Regions from separate parts of the Pectobacterium artocarpous genome, predicted to be linked through region 1. Evidence: predicted binding sites of a transcription regulator. Region 1 holds the regulator's gene; each other region holds the start of a gene.
The links. The regulator PurR, encoded in region 1, represses purine synthesis genes. The targets are predictions, from matches to a motif close to CANGCAAACGTTTGCNTG.
Positions count from the first base shown of each region.

Region 1 (3,345 bases):
TCAATCGAAAAAACAACTATTAATGTTTTTTCACTATTCTGTATGAATAAAGCGGCCATGCCCACTTTTTTATGCCGCCGTTTTCAGGAATACTGTGCGGATTGAGCGAGTTAAGGATTATGTTCGGTTACTTTTATCATGCGCTTGTTTATTACTCTTTTTATATTATTTTTCAGCAATCTATCCCTGAACGTCGTTCAGGCTGCGCCGCATACCCCACATTCTGCGCTAAAGAAAAGCACCGTTGAAGAAACCAATAAGAAAAGCCGTCAAACAAAGGGTAATGCGAAATCACCGACACCAATCAAAAGCAAAAAACCAGAACCTACCGCTGCCATTACGAAAACCACCCCCCGCAGCGCGAACAAATCAACAGAAAAAAAGCTGTCACGGACGCAAAGCAGCACACCCGCACTAGTGAAAAAAAACCTCAAAAAGCTGAAGCCTGAAAAACAGAAGCAGACAACCGCACAGGTCAGAGTCAAAACCGGGCTGAAGAAGACGGCGCTTAAGACAAAAGCGGAGAAAGATCCGGCCCCTAGAGAAAAAGGCATGGCGCTGAGTGCGGCGCATAAAAAGCGTTATCAGCATGCCAAAACGACAGCAATGAATAAGTTGATGAGCCAGATAGGCAAGCCTTACCACTGGGGTGGCTCATCTCCCTTTACCGGATTCGACTGTAGCGGACTGGTCTATTATGCGTACAAAGATGTCGTTAAGATCCAGATTCCACGTACCGCTAACGAAATGTATCATCTGCATGATGCCGCTCCGATTAAAAAGAGCGAGCTGGAAAGCGGCGATTTGGTCTTCTTCCGTATCAATAATCGCGGCGCAGCCGATCACGTCGGGGTTTATCTGGGAGAAGGGAAGTTTATCCAGTCGCCGCGTACAGGTTCAGATATTCGTATCAGCAAGTTGAGTGAAGATTATTGGCAGGAGCACTACGTTGGCGCGCGTCGCGTGGTAACACCACAGACGATTCGTTGAGAAACAGATTACATAAATCGATTCAGACACATTTTATGCAATATAAACGTGTCTGATATACCAAAACCACACAGAAGCATCGTTCGGTTAGTTCAGCACCGCAACAAAACTGAACACAATGATCATCGCCAGTGCGCCAACCGTTGTCAGCAAAGACATCTTTAGATCTGTATTCATAAACCACTCCTTATTAACGAACAAATTTTACCTGAAAGAGGAAACCGCCCTTTACAGCGAACCCATTCAGGCGCTTAAATCCACAAACAATAGGGTTATTACGATTCTTTCATAATTTCAGTGAAAAATCTCGGACGAATGCATCACTAATAGTATAAATTAGCCCTTTCACTTTCATGATAAATCGGACACAATCCGCTGTTTATGAAAGCGCTGCGTATCGGTCGAAAAACGTCAAGCCTGATCCCTTCGGTATAACATTCGGCATTCTCCTTCTGAAATCCTGTTTTTTAGCTTAGAAGAAGAACTTTAAACGCAGGCAAACGATTAACAATATACTTACGTCTGTAACAGGTAAGTTCAGGAGTCATTTTTAGATGGCAACGATTAAAGATGTGGCAAAACGTGCTGGCGTTTCCACCACAACCGTATCGCACGTGATCAATAAAACACGTTTCGTCGCCGAAGAGACTAAGGCAGCCGTCAGGGCGGCAATCAAAGAATTACACTATTCGCCCAGCGCCGTCGCCCGCAGCCTCAAAGTTAATCACACTAAATCAATCGGTTTGCTGGCCACATCCAGCGAAGCCCCCTATTTCGCCGAGATCATCGAAGCCGTCGAAAACAGCTGCTATGCCAAAGGCTACACGCTGGTGCTGTGTAATTCGCATAACGACATCGGTAAGCAGCGCGCTTATCTCTCCATGCTGGCGCAAAAACGCGTGGACGGTCTCCTGGTGATGTGCGCCGAATATCCACCAGAGCTGTTGGCGATGCTGGAAGATTACCGCAGCATTCCGATGGTCGTGATGGACTGGGGACAGATACACAGCGATTTTACCGATACGATTATCGATAACGCCTTTGAAGGCGGTTATATGGCAGGCCGCTACCTGATCGAACGCGGTCATCGGGATATCGGTGCCATCCCCGGCATTCAGGAACGCAACACCGGCAGCGGGCGCTACCTCGGCTTTTTAAAAGCCTTGAAGGAAGCAGACATTACTGTACGCGAAGAGTGGGTGGTTCAGGGCGATTTCGAGCCGGAATCCGGTTATAAAGCCATGCATCAGATTCTCGCGCAGAAACAGCGACCAACGGCCGTATTCTGCGGCGGCGATATCATGGCGATGGGCGCTATCTGTGCGGCAGACGAACTGGGTCTACGCGTGCCGCAGGATATTTCGGTGATCGGTTATGACAACGTGCGCCACGCGCGTTTCTTTACGCCGGCGCTGACCACCATTCATCAGCCCAAAGAGCGACTAGGTCAATCCGCCTTCGCGATGTTGCTGGATCGTATTACCAGTAAGCGGGAAGATGCGCACGTCATTGAAGTCCATCCGACGTTAATTGAGCGACGCTCTGTGGCAGACGGCCCTTACCTCGACTATCGCCGCTAAACGCGGCGACACGATACAGACAACTTTCTTATTCCAGCCAGTTCTCCTTTATGCTTCAGCCAATTTTCTTGTATGCTGGCTGAAGTCGTTCTAAATTAAATACCGCGTTTCATTTTCTCTGGTGACAACCGATACGTCGGCTGCGATAAGTGCTGTCCAGGTATGTTTTACGATACTTTTACACGTGAAAAGTTAAGGAGACATGATGGGTTTACCTTATACAGAAGAATGGGATAACGATATCGCTCCCTGGTTCCACATCGTGCAGGACATGTTGGATGCAGCGGATATCACCATAAACGGCCCTCGCCCTTTTGACATCCACGTAACCCATCCCGGCTTTTTTAAACGTATTCTGCGTGAAGGAGCGCTGGGATTGGGAGAAAGTTACATGGACGGATGGTGGGAATGTGAACGACTTGATATGTTTTCCCATCGCGTCCTGCGTGCGGGGCTGGAGGCGAAACTGCCCCGCCGTCTGCACGATCTTACGCGAGTAGCCCTTTCTCGTGTCATGAATCCGCAATCCCGCAGACGCGCTCAGATTGTTGGCAAAGCGCATTACGATTTAGGCAATGACCTCTTTACCCTGATACTGGATCCTTACATGCAATACTCCTGTGCTTACTGGAAACAAGCACAGACGCTGGAACAGGCACAGGAAGATAAACTCGCCATGATTTGCGAAAAGCTTCAGTTAAAATCGGGAATGACGTTGCTGGATATTGGCTGCGGCTGGGGAGGACTTGCAGAATTCGCAGCTCGCCACTACGGT
Region 1 covers NZ_JBJXVK010000001.1:57,527-60,871, reverse strand. Annotated here, with positions in the region: gene ACKQAD_RS00270 (C40 family peptidase) at 139-990, shown strand; gene cydH (cytochrome bd-I oxidase subunit CydH) at 1,078-1,167, opposite strand; gene purR (HTH-type transcriptional repressor PurR) at 1,545-2,570, shown strand; gene cfa (cyclopropane fatty acyl phospholipid synthase) at 2,776-3,345, shown strand, end outside.

Region 2 (3,345 bases), on a different contig from region 1:
TAGGGGCGATTGTGCTTGGCTGCGGCGGCATGGCCGATCTGGCGCAAGAGCTGACTCAAGAACTGGCTATACCGGTCATTGATGGCGTTAGCGCTGCCGTCAAGCTGATTGAGTCGTTGTCAGCATTGGGGCTGACGACCAGTAAGCACGGCGATCTGGATTATCCTATCGTCAAACCGTTGAGCGGCATGTTTAGCTCTTTGCGTTAAGGAATAAGACAATGGAAAAAGAATCTGCCGCACTGATAGAGATTACCGATGGCGATTATCCACGCGATCTCATTGGTTATGCCGGAAAGCCACCGCACGCTAACTGGCCAGGAAACGCCAGAATCGCGGTGCAGTTTGTGCTGAATTATGAAGAAGGTGCGGAAAATAATGTGCTCCATGGCGATGCGGGGTCGGAACAATTTCTGTCCGATATTATTGGGGCGGCGAGTTATCCCGATCGTCATATGTCAATGGACTCACTGTATGAATATGGTTCGCGCACAGGATTTTGGCGTATCCATCAGGAGTTCCAACGGCGCGGTTTGCCGCTGACGGTATTTGGTGTCGCGATGGCGCTGGCACGTAATCCGGCGATTGTCGAGGCGATAAAATCGGCGGACTATGATGTGGTGAGCCACGGCTGGCGTTGGATTCATTATCAAAACGTGGATATCGATACAGAACGTGAACACATGAATAAAGCGATCGACGTGCTTACAGCACTATTCGGTAAGTCTCCACTGGGCTGGTATACCGGTCGGGATAGTCCTCATACTCGTCAGTTGGTCGTCGAACAAGGCAATTTCTGGTATGACAGCGACTATTATGGTGACGATCTTCCGTTTTGGATGCCAGTGAAAAAAAGTAATGGCGATGTGCACCCGCATCTCATTGTCCCGTATACCCTTGATGCGAATGACATGCGTTTTGCCTCACCGCAGGGCTTTAACAGCGGTGAACAGTTTTTTAGTTATCTGAAAGACAGTTTCGATGTGCTCTATGAAGAAGGGGAAACGGCACCTAAAATGTTATCGATCGGTATGCACTGTCGCTTACTCGGGAGGCCTGGGCGTTTCCGTGCGTTACAGCGTTTTCTTGATTACATTCAGCAGCACGATCGCGTATGGATTTGTCGGCGTCAGGATATTGCGGAGCACTGGCGCCAGCATCACCCGTATGTCGCGTGATGACGCATTGCGTATACCTGAAACAAAAATGGCCGCCGGATGGCAGCCATTTTAGGTGGTTAACGTACTGAGTACGATTAACGGAAGATAGCGTGGGGGTTAACACCGCGATAGGTTTTGCCCAACGCTTTTAATATTTGATTGATTTTGCGGACAACGCGCATCTTTTTTATCCCCACGATTCTTAAATAATTATTGGTTGAAAGTACCAAAGCTGATGTTGATGTTTTCAAACATAGCGATGATTTTGTTCAGCAGTTTCATGGTCATTTCCTCGTTGTTAGTTGATTTGTTTTCTGTGATGCTGTTCACGTTTTTAAGAATACTCGCACTGATATGGGTGGTCAACTTTTTTGTGATGTTAATCACAAAAAATAAACGATCAGTTCGTAATGAATAAACTGCTGTTTTGATTTACGTATAAAAACCTTTTCTGCTTTTTCTTCATACTGATGCATTTTCAGCGAGTTGCCTGCTTGAACACTACCTGTACTGGCCGAGCACTGCCTTGTCGGGCAGATTAAGTGAGATAGGTAAATTGTCTCGATTAGCAGTTGAAATAAGCACGGGGGAAGCGGGATAATCACGCGTTTCACATTGCCAGACACCGTTTTATCCAGCTTGTTTTAATACAGCTTGTTTTAATACAGCCTGTTTTGATACAGCAGTGTCTTGATATAGCAACGTTTCTATACATCGATGTCTTGATAAGACAACGTTTTCCGGTTTTGCATTCAGCGAGTTAATCGTTTGCGTGCGGAGCCATGCGGTTCATGATGCGCCAGTGATGTTGGTGCGCTTGCGGAGCAAGGCCGCGGGAACCGGTCAAATTGATCGTAAATAATAATGGCATTTCAGGGGATACCACCATGTCAAACACCACTCGTCAGGCAGGCTCGCAGGGCACGCTTGATGCTTTTTTCAAAATTACACAGCGTGGCAGTAATGTTCGTCAGGAAGTGTTAGCTGGCCTGACGACATTTCTGGCGATGGTTTACTCGGTGATTGTGGTGCCGAGTATGCTGGGCAAGGCCGGCTTCCCGCCTGCGGCCGTGTTTGTTGCAACCTGTCTGGTTGCCGGGTTGGGGTCGCTGCTGATGGGATTGTGGGCTAATCTGCCGATGGCGATTGGCTGTGCGATTTCACTGACGGCCTTCACCGCGTTCAGTCTGGTGCTGGGGCAACAAATCAGTATCCCTGTGGCTCTGGGGGCGATCTTCCTGATGGGCGTGCTGTTTACCATCATTTCCGTCACAGGCATCCGCTCCTGGATCTTACGTAACTTGCCGATGGGCGTGGCGCACGGAACGGGGATTGGTATTGGCCTGTTCCTGCTGATTATTGCCGCTAACGGTGTGGGTCTGGTGGTAAAAAACCCGATTGATGGCCTGCCGGTCGCGCTGGGTGATTTCACCTCTTTCCCCGTCATTATGTCTCTGTTGGGTCTGGCGGCGACCATCGGTTTAGAGAAGCGTCGCGTACCGGGCGGTATTCTGCTGGTTATCATCGCGATCTCTATTCTGGGACTGATTTTTGACCCGAATGTAAAATACGCTGGCTTCTTTGCGTTGCCGAGCTTGACGGCGGCTGACGGTTCGTCGCTGATCTTCAGTCTGGATATCATGGGTGCATTGCAGCCGATGGTCCTGCCGAGCGTGCTGGCGCTGGTGATGACTGCCGTGTTTGATGCCACCGGTACTATCCGTGCTGTAGCCGGCCAGGCGAACCTGCTCGATAAAGACGGGCAAATCATTAACGGTGGTAAAGCGCTGACCGCAGACTCCGTGAGCAGCATTTTCTCCAGTCTGGTCGGGACGTCCCCCGCAGCGGTCTACATTGAATCGGCGGCCGGTACGGCCGCCGGTGGTAAAACGGGCCTAACGGCAACGGTAGTGGGCGTGTTGTTCCTGCTGCTGCTGTTTGTGTCCCCATTAGCGTATCTGGTGCCTAGCTATGCCACCGCCCCTGCGCTGATGTACGTTGGCCTGCTGATGTTGGGTAACGTCTCCAAACTGAACTTTGACGACTTCGTGGACGCGATGTCCGGTCTGGTCTGTGCCGTATTCATCGTTCTGACTTGTAACATCGTGACCGGTATCATGCTGGGCTTTGGCGCGTTGGTCTTAGGTCGTATCTGTGCTGGTGAATGGCGTAAGCTGAACATTGGC
Region 2 covers NZ_JBJXVK010000025.1:55,952-59,296, forward strand. Annotated here, with positions in the region: gene ACKQAD_RS16115 (aspartate/glutamate racemase family protein) at 1-209, shown strand, start outside; gene puuE (allantoinase PuuE) at 221-1,177, shown strand; gene ACKQAD_RS16125 (NCS2 family permease) at 2,047-3,345, shown strand, end outside.
Region 2: the regulator PurR is predicted to act here: its motif matches at 1,917-1,934, upstream of ACKQAD_RS16125 (NCS2 family permease).

Region 3 (3,345 bases), on a different contig from region 1:
GCTGCGCACGATGAATTCGGGTGTGAGGCTGTTGTTGCATCAGGCGCTGTTGTAAGCGTTCACTCTGACGTGAGCTCTGTCTGAGCTGCTGCTGCATGGCATCATCCAGCCGCTGACGCAGTTTGACCAACTGTGCCTGCTGACGTGCCAGCCGCAGGTGCGGGTGCTGCTGCTGTAAGCGGTGGTGCAAGCGGGTGAAGTCTCGGTTGCGTTGTGCAAGGTAATAATCCATCGCCATTTCCAGACGCTGGCGCTGGGACTGTATCTGGCGCAATAGCTCCAGTTGGTTACGACTCACTAACTCGGCAGCGGCGGATGGAGTAGGCGCGCGCAGGTCACCCACAAAATCGGCGATGGTGACATCGGTTTCATGGCCGACGGCGCTGACGATAGGAATGTGGCTGGCGAACATGGCGCGGGCGACTCGCTCGTCATTAAAGCTCCACAGATCTTCCAGCGAGCCGCCACCGCGTCCGACGATTAACACGTCACACTCATCTCTCTGGTTAGCCAACTCAATAGCGCGAACAATCTGTAACGGCGCCTCCGCGCCTTGCACTGACGTGGGATACACGATCACCGGCAACGACGGGTCGCGGCGCTGCAATACCTGCAAGATATCGTGCAGGGCGGCACCGCTGGCTGACGTAATCACGCCGACTTGTTTGGCGGGAGAGGGGAGCACCTGCTTAAACTGCTGGTCGAACAATCCTTCGGCAGCGAGTTTCTGCTTGAGTTGTTCAAACTGCTGCTGCAACAGACCGTCGCCAGCCGGCTGCATACTTTCCGCCAGCAACTGATAGTCGCCACGGGGTTCATACAGCGTGATAGTGGCGCGAATCAGCACCTGCTGGCCGTTTTGTGGACGAAACGTCACCCTGCGGTTGCTGGTGCGGAACATCGCGCAGCGCACCTGCGCACGCTCGTCTTTTAGCGTGAAATACCAATGGCCGGACGAGGGCTGAGACAGGTTGGAAATTTCGCCGGAGAGCCAAATCTGGCCCATTTCCATTTCCAGCAGTTGCCTAACCGTCTGATTCAGCCGGCTAACGGTAAAAATTGCAGAGGAGGGAAATTGAGACATTGTGAGCCAGATCAAATTTTAAAACAGTCACTTAATTAATCGATACTACCTACCTGCAACAGGTAATCAAGCATTTTAGTAAAATAATGCTGGAGGCAACCGATTACGCTCTGTATAATGCCACGGCAATATTTTATCTATTCTTACATCCACCTTGGTGAGATATTGCCCATGCTACGTATCGCTAAAGAAGCACTGACGTTTGACGACGTCCTCCTGGTTCCCGCTCATTCTACCGTTCTGCCTAACACTGCCGATCTGTCCACGCAGTTGACGAAAAACATTCGCCTGAATATTCCTATGCTGTCCGCAGCGATGGATACCGTTACCGAATCCGGCCTGGCTATTGCGCTGGCGCAGGAAGGCGGTCTGGGCTTTATTCATAAAAACATGTCAATTGAGCGTCAGGCTGAAGAAGTGAGCCGCGTGAAAAAACACGAAAGTGGCGTTGTGGTCGATCCACAGACCGTCACGCCAGAAACCACACTGCGTGAAGTGAAGGAACTAACCGAGCGTAATGGCTTTGCGGGCTACCCGGTTGTCGCGAAAGACAACGAACTGGTCGGTATCATCACCGGTCGTGACGTGCGTTTTGTGACCGATTTGGAAAAACCGGTTAGCGCGTTCATGACGCCAAAAGAGCGTCTGGTTACCGTTAAAGAAGGAGAAGCCCGTGATGTCGTGTTGCAAAAGATGCACGAAAAACGCGTAGAGAAAGCGCTGGTTGTTGACGACACATTCCACCTGATCGGCATGATCACGGTAAAAGATTTCCAGAAAGCCGAACGTAAGCCAAACGCCTGTAAAGACCAGCACGGTCGTCTGCGCGTTGGCGCGGCAGTTGGGGCAGGTGCGGGTAACGAAGAGCGCGTTGATGCGCTGGTTGCCGCAGGCGTTGACGTTCTGCTGATCGACTCCTCACATGGCCATTCCGAAGGCGTATTGCAGCGTATTCGTGAAACGCGTGCGAAATACCCGAACCTCGAAATTATCGGCGGTAACGTTGCGACGGGCGCGGGCGCAAAAGCGCTGGTTGAAGCAGGCGTCAGCGCGGTGAAAGTGGGTATCGGTCCTGGTTCTATCTGTACAACGCGTATCGTGACTGGCGTAGGTGTACCGCAAATTACGGCGATTTCCGATGCGGTTGAAGCGCTGGAAGGCACGGGCATTCCGGTCATCGCCGACGGCGGTATCCGCTTCTCCGGCGACATCGCTAAAGCCATTGCAGCAGGCGCGGCCTGTGTCATGGTCGGTTCTATGCTGGCGGGTACGGAAGAATCTCCGGGTGAAATCGAACTGTATCAAGGTCGTTCATTCAAATCTTATCGCGGTATGGGTTCACTGGGCGCGATGTCCAAAGGCTCATCAGACCGTTACTTCCAGACCGATAACGCTGCCGACAAACTGGTGCCGGAAGGTATCGAAGGCCGCGTAGCCTATAAAGGCCGCCTGAAAGAGATCGTTCACCAGCAGATGGGCGGCTTGCGCTCCTGTATGGGTCTGACCGGTTGCGCGACTATCGACGCACTGCGCACGCAGGCTGAGTTTGTACGCATCAGCGGCGCGGGCATTCAGGAAAGCCACGTTCACGACGTTACCATTACTAAAGAGTCACCGAACTACCGTATGGGTTCATAAGGTGATTTAACGCTATAAACCCTGTACTATTTTGCGCCGCTCTGCCTTTGTGTAAGGCCGAGCGGCCAGATGGGTTTACTTTTTTCTTTCGCTTTTGTCTTTTGCTTTTTGGAACATGCTCCTCATGACTCAAAACATTCATCAACACCGCATTCTTATTCTGGATTTCGGCTCGCAGTACACGCAGCTGGTTGCACGTCGCGTGCGTGAACTGGGCGTTTACTGTGAACTGTGGGCATGGGATGTCACGGAAGCGCAGATTCGCGGGTTTAATCCGAACGGGATCATCCTGTCCGGCGGCCCGGAAAGCACTACGGAGTTTGGCAGCCCGCGTGCGCCAGAATACGTGTTTAATGCTGGCGTACCGGTATTAGGCGTGTGTTACGGCATGCAGACGATGGCGATGCAGCTGGGCGGCCACGTTGAAGGTTCCAACGAGCGTGAGTTTGGTTATGCGCAGGTAGAAGTGAAGACCGATAGCGCGCTGGTGCGTGATATTCAGGATGCGTTGAGCGCCGCAGGTGCACCGCTGCTGGATGTCTGGATGAGCCACGGCGACAAAGTGACGGCAATCCCTGAAGGGTTTACCACCGTTGCTAGCACCGATACCTGTCCGTTTGCCA
Region 3 covers NZ_JBJXVK010000029.1:59,156-62,500, forward strand. Annotated here, with positions in the region: gene xseA (exodeoxyribonuclease VII large subunit) at 1-1,084, opposite strand, end outside; gene guaB (IMP dehydrogenase) at 1,256-2,722, shown strand; gene guaA (glutamine-hydrolyzing GMP synthase) at 2,847-3,345, shown strand, end outside.
Region 3: the regulator PurR is predicted to act here: its motif matches at 1,177-1,194, upstream of guaB (IMP dehydrogenase).